Regions from separate parts of the Cellulomonas sp. EB106-03-03-XG116 genome, predicted to be linked through region 1. Evidence: predicted binding sites of a transcription regulator. Region 1 holds the regulator's gene; the other holds the start of a gene.

Region 1 (7,279 bases):
GGGGCTGACCGCCGAACGGCGGCTGCTGCTGGCCGCCCGCGGGCGGCTGCTGGTCGTACGACATGAGTCTCCTCGTGGGTGGTGCGGGGCTACGGCGGTCGAAGCGTAGCGGTGTGACCGGGTCTTTCGTCCGCTTCGCCCCTGCGGTGGACTCCTTGACACCCGCGGGTCGCCTTCGGTTCGCTGGCCGGACGGGCGACGTACGGCCGACCAGGAGGGCACGCGATGACCGAGAACCCGGGCACCACCCCGCCGCGCGACGACGAGCCGCGCCCGCCGCAGGGGCCGCCGCCCGCCCCGCAGCAGCCGTACGGCGAGCAGCCGCCCGCCGGGCAGCCGCCGTACCCGCCCCAGCAGCCGTACGGCCAGCAGCCGCCCCCCGGCCAGCCGTACCCGCCCCAGCAGCCGTACGGCCAGCAGCCGCCCCCCGGCCAGCCGTACCCGCCGCAGCAGCCGTACCCGCAGCCCGGCTACGCCCAGCAGCCCTCCGGCGCCCCCGCGTACGGCGCCCCGACCGCCGGGACGAGCGTCGGCGACGCGTTCAGCTGGGGCTGGACCAAGTTCACCCAGCAGGTCGGCCCGTTCCTGCTGGGCGTCCTCGCCTACCTGGCGGTCATCGTGGTGGTCTCCGCGGTGCTGTTCGCGGTGGTCCTCGGCGGCACCGTCGCGAGCGTCGACCCGGACACCCAGGAGCTGCGCAACGGCGCGGGCGTCGGCCTCGTGCTCAGCTACCTCCTGGTGGCCGCGGTCGCGGTCCTGCTGTCCGCGTTCATGCAGGCCGGCGTGACCCGGGCGACGCTCGAGGTCGCCGACGGGCGCCGGATCGAGGTGGGCACGTTCTTCCGGTTCGACGACTTCGGCAAGGTCGTCGTGGCGGCGCTGCTCGTCGGGCTGAGCACGGCGGTCGGCACGCTGCTGTTCGTGATCCCGGGCCTGGTGTTCGCGTTCCTCGCGCAGTTCACGCTGTTCTTCGTGATCGACAAGCGCCTGGCGCCGGTGGACGCGATCCGGGCGAGCTTCACGCTGGTGAGCCGGAACCTCGGCACCGTCCTGCTGCTGTTCCTCGCGGTCTACGCGGCGAACCTGGTCGGGTCGGCGCTGTGCGGCATCGGCCAGCTGGTGTCGTTCCCGGTCGGCCTGCTGGCGACTACCTGGATGTACCGCCGGCTGCAGGACGAGCCCGTCGCCCCCTGAGCCCGAAGCCGGGGGCGCCTCAGGGCGCCGTCACGAAGTCGATCAGCTCCTCGACCCGCCCGAGCAGCGACGGCTCCAGGTCGGCGTAGGACCGCACGGAGCGCAGGATCCGCTGCCAGGCGCGGGCGACGTCGGCCTGCTCGTCGGCGGGCCAGCCGAGCTCGCGCAGGATGCCGCGCTTCCACTCGGTGCCGCGCTCGATCGTCGGCCAGGCGGTCAGCCCGACGCGCGCGGGCTTCACGGCCTGCCACACGTCGACGTAGGGGTGGCCGAGCACGAGCAGCGTCCCGGCGGGCACCGTGCGCGCGGCCTCGTCGGCGATCCGCTGCTCCTTCGACCCGGGCACCAGGTGGTCGACGAGCACGCCCACCTTCTTGCCCGGCCCGGGGCGGAAGTCGCGCAGCGCGTCGACGAGGTTGTCGACGCCGTCGAGCAGCTCGACGACCACGCCCTCGGCGCGCAGGTCGTCGCCCCAGACCTTCTCGACGAGCTCGGCGTCGTGCTTGCCCTCGACCCAGATCCGGCTGCCGATCGCGACGCGCGCGCGCTGGTCGGCCGCTGCGAGGGACCCGGACGCGGTGCGCTTCGGGCCGGTCGGCGCGGTCGGCCGCGGCGGCACCAGCTCGACCGGCTTGCCGTCGACCCAGAACCCCGGCCCGAGCCGGAACGTCCGCGTGCGCCCGCGGCGGTCCTCCAGGACGACCACGTGCTCGCCGCCCGACTTCTCGACCCGGACGACCGCGCCGACCCAGCCGGTCGTGACCTCCTCGACGACCAGGCCGCGCTCGGCGGGGGTGGGGGTCGAGGTGGGCCGGCGGTGCGCGCTCGGGGAGCCCGCGGACAGGACGTCGGTTCCGTAGCGGTCGGTCACCCGCGGCAGCCTAGGTGCCGACCGCTCGCCCGCGTGGTACGACACGACGGTGACGTCGAGCCCCGCGCAGCACCCCGACCGCCCCGGCACCGCGACCCGGTCGGAGCCGGACCCGCACCGGTGGCGCGCGCTGGGCGTGTGCCTGGCGATCGGGTTCATCACGATGCTCGACGTCTCCATCGTCAACGTCGCGCTGCCGTCGATCGAGCGCAGCCTGGACGCCGGCGCCAGCCAGCTCCAGCTCATCGTCGCGGGGTACACGCTCGCGTTCGGCCTGGTCCTGGTGCCCGCGGGCCGGCTGGGCGACGCGCGCGGCCGCCGCGGGCTGTTCCTGCTCGGCCTGACCGGGTTCGCCCTCACCAGCCTGGGCGCAGGGCTGGCCCCGTCCGACGAGCTGCTGGCCGTCGCCCGGCTGCTCCAGGGGATGAGCGCGGGCCTGCTGAACCCGCAGGTGGTCGGGACGATCCAGCAGCTGTTCACCGGGTACGAGCGCGGGAAGGCGTTCGGCTACTTCGGCGCGACCATCGGGGTGTCGACGGCGCTGGGCCCGCTGCTCGGCGGCCTGATCATCCAGGCGTTCGGCGCCGAGGAGGGCTGGCGCTGGGTGTTCTTCGTGAACGTCCCGGTGATCGCGGTGGTGCTGCCGCTCGCGGTGCGGTTCCTGCCCCGCGGCGTGGCCGGCCGGCCGTCCGGCACCCTCGGCCCGCGCGGCCGGCCCCGGCTGGACGGCGTCGGCCTCACCGGCGTCGCGCTCACCGCCGCGACGGTCATGGTGCCGTTCGTCACGACGACGGGGGAGGGCGGCGACGACCCGGCCCGCTGGTGGTGGCTCGCCGTCGCGGCCGTGCTCGGGGTGGCGACCGTGCTGTGGGAGCGCCGGTACCAGCGGCGCACGGGCGCCGCCGTGCTGGACCCGCGGGTGCTCGGCGAGCCGTCGTTCCGGAACGGGGCGCTGCTCGGGATCGCGTACTTCGGCGGGTTCACCTCGGTGTTCCTGGTGGCGACGCTGTACCTGCAGCAGGTGGCCGGGTTCACGCCGCTGCAGGCCGGGCTGGTCAACATGCCGTTCGCGATCGCCTCCGCCGTGTCCGCCCAGCGCTCGGGCCGGCTGGTGGCGAGCCGCGGGCGCGCGCTCGTGGTGATCGGCCTGGTGCTCGTGGTCGCCGGCCTCGTGGGCACCGACCTGGCGATCCGGCTCGTCGAGCCGCCGGCCGTCGGCTTCGTCATGGCGGCGACCCAGATGGTCGCGGGCGCCGGCAGCGGCCTGGTGATCGCCCCGAACCAGACGCTCACGCTCGCGCGGGTGCCGGTCGAGCGGGCCGGGGTCGCGGGCAGCATGCTCCAGGTCGGCCAGCGGGTCGGGTCGGCGCTCGGCGTCGCGGTCGCCCTGTCCACCTACTACTCCGCCCTGGCCTCGGGCGTCGACGGCAGCGTGGCGGCCGGGCGGGCGCTGCTGCTCACCGTGTCGCTCGTCGCCGTCGCGCTCGTCGTCGGGGTGCTGGACCTCCGGGCGCGGCGCCGGGACGCGGCGACCGCGCCGGCGGACGCGTAGAATTGGCACTCGGTCAGAACGAGTGCCAGGACGAGCGCCGGCCGGGGAGGTGGCGATGAGCGAGGACCGCAGGCTGGACGTGCTGCGGGCGATCGTGGAGGACTACGTCGCCACCCGCGAGCCCGTCGGCTCCCGCGCCCTGGTCGAGCGGCACTCCCTGGGGGTGTCGCCCGCGACGATCCGCAACGACATGGCGGCCCTCGAGGACGCCGGTCTCATCGTGCAGCCGCACACCTCGGCCGGCCGGGTGCCGACCGACAAGGGCTACCGGCTGTTCGTCGACCGCCTGGCGACGATCAAGCCGCTGTCCGCGCCGGAGCGCCGCGCGATCGAGACGTTCCTCGAGGACGCGGCCGACCTGGACGACGTCGTCGACCGCTCGGTGCGGCTGCTCGCGCAGCTGACGCACCAGGTCGCCGTCGTGCAGTACCCGTCGCTGCGCCGGACCGCGCTGCGGCACGTCGAGCTGGTCCCGGTCGGCGACCGGCACCTGCTGGTGGTCATCATCACCGACCACGGCCGCGTCGAGCAGCGCACCATCGAGGTGCCGGACCCGCTCGACGCCGGGACCGTGGCGCGGCTGCGGATCCGGCTCAACACGGCGGCCGCGGGCCGGCGGCTGGCCGAGCTCGGCACGGCGCTGTCCGACCTGGCCGACGACTTCGCCGCCGCGGACGGCCCGCTCGTGCGCGGCGTCGTCGCGGTGGTCGAGGACACGCTGGCGCAGGAGAGCGAGGAGCGCGTCGTCCTGGCGGGCACCGCGAACCTGGTGCGCGGCGGTGGCGCGGACTTCGCGCACACCATCAGCCCCGTCCTGGAGGCGCTGGAGGAGCAGGTCGTCCTGCTGCGCCTGCTGGGCGAGATGGCCGAGGACGAGGCCGCGGTCTCCGTCCGCATCGGCCGCGAGACCCAGCACGAGGGTCTGCTGGAGACGAGCTTCGTGACCACCGGCTACGGCGGCCCGGACGGCGGCGGGACCGCGGTCGCGCGGATCGGCTCCGTCGGGCCGCTCCGCATGGACTACCCCGGGACCATCGCGTCGGTGCGCGCCGTCGCCCGGTACCTGTCCCGGATCCTCGCCGGATGACCGGCCGCCGGGCACCGACGCGGTCCCGCGCACGTTCGACATGAGCAACCGACCCGCGCCCGCGCGCGGCCCCCACACGCACAGGAAGTGACGAGTGAGCGACTACTACGAGGTGCTGGGCGTCGAGCGTGACGCCACGCCCGAGCAGATCAAGAAGGCCTACCGGCGCCTCGCGCGCGAGCTGCACCCCGACGTGGCGGGGGCGGACGCGGGCTCCGAGGACCGGTTCAAGGACGTGTCGCGGGCGTACGAGGTGCTGTCGAACCCCGAGAAGCGGCGCATGTACGACCTGGGCGCCGACCCGTCGGCCCCCGGCGGCGGCATGGGCGGCCAGGGCGGCTTCGGCTTCCAGGACATCTTCGAGACGTTCTTCGGCGCCGCCGCCGGCGCGGGCGCGCAGCGCGGCCCCATCCCGCGCGCCCGCCGCGGCCAGGACGCGCTGCTGCGCCTCGACATCGACCTCGCCGAGGCGACGTTCGGCACGCACCGCGAGGTCCCGGTCGAGACGGCCGTGGTCTGCCCGACCTGCGACGGCACCTGCTGCCGCCCGGGCACCTCGCCGCGCACCTGCGACGTCTGCGGCGGCCGCGGGTCGGTGCAGCGGGTCGCGCGGTCGTTCCTCGGCCAGGTGATGACCTCGCAGCCGTGCGCCGCGTGCCACGGCTTCGGCACCGTCATCCCCGAGCCCTGCACCGAGTGCGCCGGCGAGGGCCGGGTCCGCTCGCGCCGCACGCTCGAGGTCGACGTCCCGGCGGGCGTCGACACCGGCACCCGGATCAAGCTCACCGCGCAGGGCGAGGTCGGCCCCGCCGGCGGCCCCGCGGGTGACATCTACCTCGAGGTGCGCGAGCGCAAGCACGACACGTTCGTCCGCGAGGGCGACGACCTGCACTGCACGCTCGAGGTCCCGATGACCGCGGCCGCGCTCGGCACCGTGCTCACGCTCGACACCCTCGACGGCCCGCAGGAGGTCGACCTGCGCCCGGGCACCCAGCCCGCGCAGATCGTCACGCTGCGCGGCCTCGGCGTCGGCCACCTGCACGCGGGCGGCCGCGGCGACCTGCACGTGCACGTCGACGTCCACGTCCCGACGTCGCTCGACGACGAGCAGGCCGAGCTGCTGCGCAAGCTCGCCGGCCTGCGCGGCGAGGAGCGCCCCGAGGCGCGGCTGTCGGCCTCCGGCGGCGGCGTGTTCGCGAAGCTCCGCGACAAGCTCGCCGGGCGCTGAGTGTGACCGCACCCGTCTTCCTGGCCGAGCCGGGCGACCTCGACGCGCTCGCGGCCGGGAGCACCTACCTGCTCGCGGGCGCCGAGGGGCGGCACGCGGGCGTCGTGCAGCGCAAGACCGCGGGGGAGCGGGTCGACGTCGTCGACGGCGCCGGCACCCGGCTGGTCGGCGAGGTCGAGGCGGCCGGGCCCGAGGGCGTGCACCTGCGCGTCCGCGAGGTCGTCGTCGAGCCGGTGCCGGCGCCGCGGCTGGTGCTGGTCCAGGCGCTCGCGAAGGGCGACCGGGACGAGATGGCGATCGAGGCGGCCACCGAGGTCGGCGCCGACGGCGTCGTGCCCTGGCAGGCCGAGCGGTCGATCGTGGTGTGGCGCGGCGACCGGGCGGCCAAGAGCCGGGCCCGGTGGCTCGGCACGGTCCGCACCGCCGCCAAGCAGGCCCGCCGGGCGCACGTGCCCGCGGTCGACCTGGCGTTGGCGACCGCGGCGCTCGTCCGCCGGGCGCGCGAGGTGGTCGCGGCGGGCGGCGCGGTGCTCGTGCTGCACGAGGAGGCGACGACCCCGCTCGCCGCGGCGGCGCTGCCCGGGCCGGGGGCGGAGGCCGACGTGCTCGTCGTCGTCGGGCCCGAGGGCGGCATCGCGGAGCGGGAGCTCGCGGAGCTGGTCGACGCCGGGGCGCAGCCGGTGCTGCTGGGGCCGCACGTGCTGCGGACGTCCACGGCCGGGCCGGTGGCGCTCGCGCTGCTCGCGCAGCGGCTGGGGCGCTGGGGCTGACGCCGGTGGGTAGCGCCCGCCTGGGCCGTACGTCTCATCCGGGCGGGTCGCGCCGGTCCTAGCGTCGAGGGTGACAGCGAAGGCGCTCTCACCAGGGACCCGACCGTGAACACTGACGTCCGGACCGGCACCACCTCCTCGCGCGCACCGGCGGCTCCCGCCGACCGGCCCCCGGCCGGCCGACGGCGACGGTGGCCCGTGCCCGCCGCAGCGGCCGCCGTCCTCGGGACCGCGCTCGCCGGGTGCGCGCCCGGCTCCGCCTCCGCCGAGGGCGGCGTGCACGGCGGCGAGGCGAGCCTCGTGCTGCCGGACCTCGGCGCCGTGACGGTCCTCGGGTCCGTGTCGGGGCGGCTCCTGCTCGGCCTCGGGCTCGTCGTGTGCGTGCTCGGCCTCGCGTTCGGCGTCGCCACCTACGTGCAGCTGCGCCGGCTCCCCGTGCACGCGGCGATGCGGGAGATCTCCGAGCTCATCTACTCGACCTGCCGGACGTACCTGACCCGCCAGGGCCGGTTCCTGCTCCTGCTGTGGGTGTTCATCGCCGCGGTGATCGTCCTGTACTACCGGGCGCTCGTCGGCT
Region 2 (7,279 bases), on a different contig from region 1:
CCGCCGTCGCGCTGGTCACGGTCTACGGCAGCGTCGCGATCCTCGCGGTGCCGCTCGCCGCGGGGGCCCTGGGCCTGACCGACCGGACCGCCGGCCTGTGGGCGGGGATGTCCGTGCACGAGGTCGCCCAGGTGGTCGCCGCGGCGGGGACCGTCTCGGCGGCGGCGCTGTCGGTCGCGGTGGTCGCGAAGCTCGCGCGGGTCGTGCTGCTCGCGCCGCTGGTGGCCGGCGTCGGGCTGGTGCGGCGGCGGGCGGGCGCGCGTGCCGGGGACGGCGACGGGGCGGGGGACGCCTCCGGGCGACGGCGCGGCGCGGCACCGCTCGTCCCGCTGTTCGTCGTCGGGTTCGTCGTCGCGGTGGCGGTGCGGTCGGCCGGCCTCGTCCCGGAGGCCGTCCTGCCGGCGGTCAAGCCGGTCACCACCCTGCTCCTCGGGGCGGCGATGACGGCCCTGGGGACGCAGATCCACCTCGGCCGGCTGGTGCGCACCGGCGGCCGCCCGCTGGCGCTCGGCGCGGCGGCGACGGCGGTGGCGATGTCGGTGAGCCTGGTCGGGCTGCTCGCGATCGGCTGACGGCCCCCGAGCCCGGGGCCCTGTTCTCGAGAAAGAGTTTCGCCCGACTTCACGCTTCGGTCTCGGTACGACAACCGCATGAGAATGCGCATTGACAGGTCGACGCGCCCGTCGATACGTTGCCGACAGCTCGACAAAGAGCGAAAGAGTTTCCGACTGAACGGCGCACGCAGGTGTGCGCCGCATGTCCGTCCTGGCATCCGTTTCACGGTCTCAGCCGTGCCCGGGCGGTGCGCCCGAGGGACGCGTCCGACGCGCCCCTGACGCCCCGTGCCCAGGAGGTCCTGCCGTCATGCCCGTCGCCGCCCGCCGGTCCGGCCGAGGGGGTGCCGCCCCCGTGCGGCGGCTCCTGTACTCGCAGCGGCTCGCGCCCTACCTGTTCATCCTGCCGTTCGTCGCGACGCTGGCGCTGTTCTGGATCATCCCGGTCGCCCGCTCCGTCGTGATGTCGACGCAGGAGGTCCTGTACGGCCAGACCACCTCGGTCGGGCTCGACAACTACGCCCGCCTGTGGAACGACAGCGTCTTCTGGACCGCGATGTTCAACAGCGCGCGGTACATGGTCCTGACGCTGGCGCTGCTCATCCCGATCCCGATGCTCCTCGCGGCCGTCGTGAACTCCCGGATCGGGAGCCCGCGGGTCAAGGCGTTCTTCAAGGCGTCGTTGTTCGTGCCCGCCCTCACCTCGGTGGTGGTCGCCGGCCTGGTGTTCCGGCTCATGTTCTCCGAGTCGGAGAACGCGGTGATGAACCAGGTGCTGCAGCTGGTCGGGCTCGGGCCCGTCCGGTGGCTGCGCGAGGACCTCACGGGGCTCGCGGCGCTCCTGGCGCTCGCCGTCTGGCGCTGGACCGGGGTCAACACCATGTACTTCATCGCCGGGATGCAGTCGATCCCCGGCGAGTACTACGAGGCGGCCTCGATCGACGGCGCGAACAAGCGCCAGCAGTTCCTGCGGATCACGGTGCCGAACCTCCGCCCGACGATGGTCTACGTCACCACCATCAGCGTGTACGGCGGCCTCGCGATGTTCCTCGAGAGCTTCATGCTCTACGGCGGGAACGCGTCCCCCAACAACCAGGGCCTGACGGTCGTCGGCTACCTCTACCGCCGCGGCATCGAGCAGAACGACCTCGGCTTCGCGTCCGCCGTCGGGATCGTGCTGCTCGTCGTGGTCATGGCGATCAACATCACGCAGCTGACCCTCTCCGGCACGTTCAGGAAGGAGCACGTGCGATGACCGCGGCCCCCGCACGCACCCGCCCCGCGTCCCCCGCCCCGCCCGCGTCCGGCGCGGGTCCCCGCCGGCCCGCCCCGCGCGGCGTCCGGGCGCTGTCGGCCCTGCAGTCGGCCGCCCTGATCGCGATCGCGCTCGTCGCGCTCGTCCCGCTCGCCGCGATCCTCGTGGCCACGTTCCAGTCGGGCGCCGACATCATGCGCGGCGGGATCACGCTCGCCGTCGACCCGGCGACCCTCAGCCTCGACAACTGGACGATGCTGTTCACCGACTCCGGGCCGTACTTCCGGTGGTTCGCCAACTCGCTCGTGGTGACGGTGGTCCAGGTCGTCGGGACGCTGCTGGTCAGCTCGTTCGTGGCCTACGGCTTCGCGATGTACGAGTTCCGCGGCCGCACCCCGCTGTTCATCGCGGTGCTCGCCATCATGGCCGTCCCGTTCGAGATGGTGATGCTGCCCCTGTACGTCCAGGTGAACGAGATGGGGCTCGCCGACACCTACGCGGTCATCGTCATCCCGTTCCTGGCCGCGGCCGTGACGATCTTCTTCTTCCGGCAGTACTTCCTCGGGGTGCCCAAGGAGATCCTCGAGGCCGGGCGGGTGGACGGCGTCACGGAGTTCGGCATCTTCTTCCGGCTGGTCCTGCCGATCGCGCGCCCCGCGATCGCCGCCATGGCGATCCTCAACGGGATGATGTGCTGGAACAACCTGCTGTGGCCGCTCCTCGTGCTGCGCTCCTCCGAGAAGTTCACGCTGCCGATCGGGTTGAACACCCTGATCACGCCGTACGCGAACAACTACGGCCTCCTCATCGTCGGGTCCTTCTTCTCGCTCGTCCCGATCCTGGTCCTCTTCCTCGCCTTCCAGCGCTTTTTCGTGGAGGGAATGACCGCGGGCGCCGTCAAGGGCTGACCCGTGCGACGCACACAAAGGAGAAGCAGAATGTCACGAACAAGGACGACGGCGTCCGTGCTCGCCGGGGCGATGGTGCTGGCGGCGTGCCTCGGGTGCGGCTCCGGGGGTGGGGCGGACACGCCGCGGGACGCCCCCCGCGACGCGGACGGCTCGACGCCGGTGGAGATGTGGATCTTCGGCGAGCTGCACGGGGTGCTGTACGAGCAGATGGCGGACCGGTGGAACGAGCTGAACCCGGACCGCGCGATCGACCTCCGCCTGACCGTGTACCCCTACCAGGACATGCACAACAAGCTGCAGCTCGCGGCGAACTCCGGCACCGGCATGCCGGACCTGGTCGACATCGAGGTGACGAAGTTCGCCAACTTCGTCCGCGGCGACAACCCGCCGCTCATGGACCTGTCCGCCGTCGCGGAGCCGTACCGCGAGGACGTCGTCGAGGCGCGGCTCGACCTGTACAGCCGCGGCGACGCGGTCTACGGGCTCCCGACCCACGTCGGCGCGTTCGTCACGTTCTACAACACCGAGCTGCTCGACGAGGCGGGCATCGACTACACGACGATCACCACCTGGGACGACTTCGCCGAGGCGGGGGCGGAGTACAGCGCCGCCACGGGCCGGGCGTTCGGCACGGCGAACACCGACGTGTTCTTCGTCGAGCCGCTGGTGATCGCCCAGCACGGCGGCGAGCTGTTCGCCGAGGACGGCACGGTCCAGGTCGACGACCCGGTCGTGGTCGAGTCCTTCGAGATGATGCAGGCCATGGTCGACGCGGGCGCGATCTCGCCGATCCCGGGGTCCAGCCCCGACGACGAGGAGGCGTACGGCGCCATCGCGCGCGGGGACTTCGCCGCGATCGTCTACCCCGCCTGGTACACCTCGCGGTTCGTCGACTACATGCCGGACCTGGCGGGCAAGGTCGCCATCGCGCCCGCGCCGGTCGTCCCCGGGTCGGACACGCTGACCATCGGCGGCGGCGGCACCGGCACCGCGGTCGCGGCGGACTCGCCGGTGCGGGACCTCGCGGCCGAGTGGCTCGCGTTCGCCAAGCTCTCCCCGGAGGCGAACGTGGCGGTCTGGGAGGTGCTCGGGTTCGACCCCGTGAACATGGCGGTGTGGGACGACGAGGAGGTCACCCGGAACCCCGAGAACCAGTTCAACCAGTACTTCACGACCAACCTGTTCGACGTGCTGAACGAGGTCAAGGACGGCATCGGGCACTTCGAGTCGTTCGCCAGCCCCGACCTGCCGGCGGTGAACAGCCGGTTCGGCACGGTGACGCTCACCGAGATCTACGAGTCCGGCGTGCCGGCGCGCGAGGCGCTGGAGCAGGCGCAGCGCGAGCTCAAGAACGAGCTGCGGCAGGACTGACCTCCCAGCCGGTGGATCCACCCGCACGGACACGCCCGGGCGTGCCGGTGCGGGTGGATCCACCGGGCGGGCCGCGGGCCGCGTCACGCGCGCGACACGCGGGCCTGGGAGACTGGGCGGCATGACCCGCCCCGTCCTCGTCGTCGCCGCCGCGCTGGTCGACGACCTCGCCGCCCCGGGCGCCCTGCTGGCCGCGCGCCGCCGCTCGCCGGTGAGCCTGGCGGGTCGCTGGGAGTTCCCCGGCGGCAAGGTCGAGCCGGGCGAGTCCCCGGAGGACGCCGTGCACCGGGAGATCCGCGAGGAGCTCGGCGTCGCGGTGGAGCTCGGCGACGAGCTCGCCGGACCCGACGCGGGCGCGTGGTGGCTGAGCGAGCGCTACGTGATGCGGCTCTGGCTGGCGCGCGTCACCGCGGGGGAGCCGCGGCCCCTGGTCGAGCACGACGACCTGCGCTGGCTGCCGCGCGGGCAGTGGCTCACCGTCCCCTGGCTCGACGCCGACGTGCGGATCGTCGAGGCGCTGGCGGCGGCGACGGACCCGGCAGACGCGTCTCCGCGAAGGGTCTGACCTGCGGGTTCACCTCTCGGCGAACAAGCCGCCGCTCGATCTGGCACTCGCACCCCGCGAGTGCTAGAACATCTCTCGTAGCCCTCCTGGCGCGGCAGCGCCGGGGCAGCAGCGGTCCCGGACCGTCCGGACCGCCGTGACGCTTCGAGGAGGTGACGGGCTGTGGCTACGCGATTCGACCCGTTCCAGGAGATGGACCGGCTGATGAACCAGGTCCTCGGCCAGCAGCGCGCGTCGGCGACCATGCCGATGGACCTGTTCCGCTCGGGCGACCACTACGTCCTGAACGTCGACCTGCCGGGGGCCGACCCCGGCTCGATCGACGTGAACGTCGACGACCGCACCCTCACGATCCGCGCGCAGCGCACCGCGCGCACGGAGGACGGGGTGCAGTGGCTCGCCAAGGAGCGCCCGGTCGGGACCTACGCGCGGCAGCTCACCGTCGGGCGCGGGCTCGACCTGGACGCCATCACCGCGTCGTACGCGGACGGCGTGCTGTCGCTGACCATCCCGGTGGCCGAGGAGGCCAGGCCGCGCCGCATCGAGGTCAGCACCGGTGGGACGCCGGCGACCATCGAGGCGGGCGCCGACGCCGCTCCGCAGGAGCGTGCGAGCGCCTGACCGGCGACGCGGCCGCACGACGACCGCCCCGGCCCCCGCGCGGGGGACCGGGGCGGTCGTGCGTCCGGAGCGCCGGAGCGCCGGCGCGTCAGGCCGTCGGCACCGCCAGCGACGCGCGCACCGTGCGGGTGGCGGCCAGCACGTGCTGGAGCGACGGGGTCACCTCGGCGTACCGGCGGGTCTTGAGGCCGCAGTCGGGGTTCACCCAGAGCTGCGCCGGGTCGACGACCCGGACGGCCTCGCTCAGCAGCTCGGTCACCTCGGCCTCGCTCGGCACGCGTGGCGAGTGGATGTCGTACACGCCCGGGCCGATCCCGCGGGGGTAGCCCTCGGAGGCGATGTCGCCCAGGATCTCCATCTTCGACCGCGCGGCCTCGATCGAGGTCACGTCGGCGTCCAGGCCGTCGATCGCCCCGAAGATCTCGCCGAACTCCGAGTAGCAGAGGTGGGTGTGGATCTGGGTGTCGGGGCGCACGCCCGAGGTCGCGAGCCGGAACGAGCGCACCGACCAGTCGAGGTAGGCGTCGTGGTCCGCGGCGCGCAGCGGGAGCAGCTCGCGCAGCGCGGGCTCGTCGACCTGGACGATCGCGGTCCCGGCGGCCTCCAGGTCGGCGATCTCGTCCCGCAGGGCGAGCGCCACCTGGTTCGCGGTGTCGGCCAGCGGCTGGTCGTCGCGGACGAACGACCACGCCAGGATCGTCACCGGGCCGGTCAGCATGCCCTTCACCGGCTTGGCGGTGAGCGACTGCGTGTAGGTCGTCCACGGCACCGTGATCGGCGCCGGCCGGGACACGTCGCCCCACAGGATCGACGGGCGGGTGCAGCGCGAGCCGTACGACTGGACCCAGCCGTTGGCGGTCACCGCGAACCCGTCCAGGTTCTCGGCGAAGTACTGCACCATGTCGTTGCGCTCTGGCTCGCCGTGCACGAGCACGTCGAGGCCGATCTCCTCCTGCAGCTCGACGACCCGGCGGATCTCCGCCTTCATCTCGTCCTCGTACTGCGCGGCGGTGAGCTCGCCCCGGCCGAACGCGGCGCGGGCCACGCGGATCTCCGGCGTCTGCGGGAACGAGCCGATCGTCGTGGTCGGCAGCGCGGGGAGCTGCAGCCGCTCGGCCTGCGCGACCCGGCGGTCCTCGAAGTCGCCCCGGTGGAACGCGTCGGCGGGCAGGCCGGTGAGGCGCTCGCGGACCTCGGGCCGCACGACGCCCGGGGCCTGAGCGCGCGAGCGGCGCGCGTCGGCCGCGGCGAGCAGCTCGGCGTGCACGGCCTCGCGGCCCTCGGTCAGGCCGGTCGCCAGCGTGACCACCTCGGCGACCTTCTGGTCGGCGAACGCGAGCCAGGAGCGCAGCGTCGGGTCGAGCTGCGGCTCGTCCTCGACGTCGTGCGGGACGTGGAACAGCGACGTCGACGTGCCGACGGCCACCTGCCGCGCGCCCAGGCCCTCGAGCGACTCGAGCGAGCCGAGCGCCGCGTCGAGGTCCGCGCGCCAGATGTTGTGGCCGTCGACCACCCCGCCGACCAGCACCTTCGACGCCAGCCCCTCGACGGGGGCCACCGGGAGCGAGCCGCGGACCAGGTCGAGCGCCAGGCCCTCGACGTCCGTGGCCGCCAGCACCGGCAGCGCGTCCTGGAGGTCGCCGTACGGGGCGGCGACCAGGATCGCCGGGCGCTCCGCCGCGGGCAGCTCGGTCGCCAGGGCGCGGTACGCCTCGGCCGCGGCTGCGAGCAGCCGGTCGGCCGGGACGCCGGTCGAGTCGGAGACCAGGGCGGGCTCGTCGAGCTGCACCCAGGTGGCGCCGGCGCGGGCGAGGTCGCGGAGCAGCGCGGCGTACACCGGCAGCACGTCGGCGAGCCGGTCGATCGGCAGGAAGTCCTCCGGCGAGCCCTCCGCGGCCTTGGCCAGCGCGAGGAACGTCACGGGGCCGACCAGCACCGGGCGGGTCAGCACGCCGTCCGCCAGGCCTTCGGCGAGCTCCCGCACCGGGCGGTCGCTCGCGTA

The links. The regulator HrcA, encoded in region 1, represses chaperone genes, less so after heat shock. The targets are predictions, from matches to a motif close to TTNGCACTCGNNNNNNNCGAGTGCNAA.
Region 2: the regulator HrcA is predicted to act here: its motif matches at 4,697-4,723, upstream of AC3WUG_RS04330 (Hsp20/alpha crystallin family protein).

The regions. Positions count from the first base shown of each region.
Region 1 is NZ_JBYTEP010000022.1:41,896-49,174, forward strand. It holds gene AC3WUG_RS10320 (DUF4870 domain-containing protein) at 1-64, opposite strand, end outside; gene AC3WUG_RS10325 (hypothetical protein) at 226-1,194, shown strand; gene AC3WUG_RS10330 (DUF3097 domain-containing protein) at 1,214-2,065, opposite strand; gene AC3WUG_RS10335 (MFS transporter) at 2,115-3,617, shown strand; gene hrcA (heat-inducible transcriptional repressor HrcA) at 3,673-4,704, shown strand; gene dnaJ (molecular chaperone DnaJ) at 4,799-5,932, shown strand; gene AC3WUG_RS10350 (16S rRNA (uracil(1498)-N(3))-methyltransferase) at 5,935-6,702, shown strand; gene AC3WUG_RS10355 (sodium-translocating pyrophosphatase) at 6,808-7,279, shown strand, end outside.
Region 2 is NZ_JBYTEP010000006.1:46,708-53,986, reverse strand. It holds gene AC3WUG_RS04355 (YeiH family protein) at 1-572, shown strand, start outside; gene AC3WUG_RS04350 (carbohydrate ABC transporter permease) at 865-1,809, shown strand; gene AC3WUG_RS04345 (carbohydrate ABC transporter permease) at 1,806-2,717, shown strand; gene AC3WUG_RS04340 (ABC transporter substrate-binding protein) at 2,748-4,091, shown strand; gene AC3WUG_RS04335 ((deoxy)nucleoside triphosphate pyrophosphohydrolase) at 4,213-4,656, shown strand; gene AC3WUG_RS04330 (Hsp20/alpha crystallin family protein) at 4,819-5,277, shown strand; gene metE (5-methyltetrahydropteroyltriglutamate--homocysteine S-methyltransferase) at 5,366-7,279, opposite strand, start outside.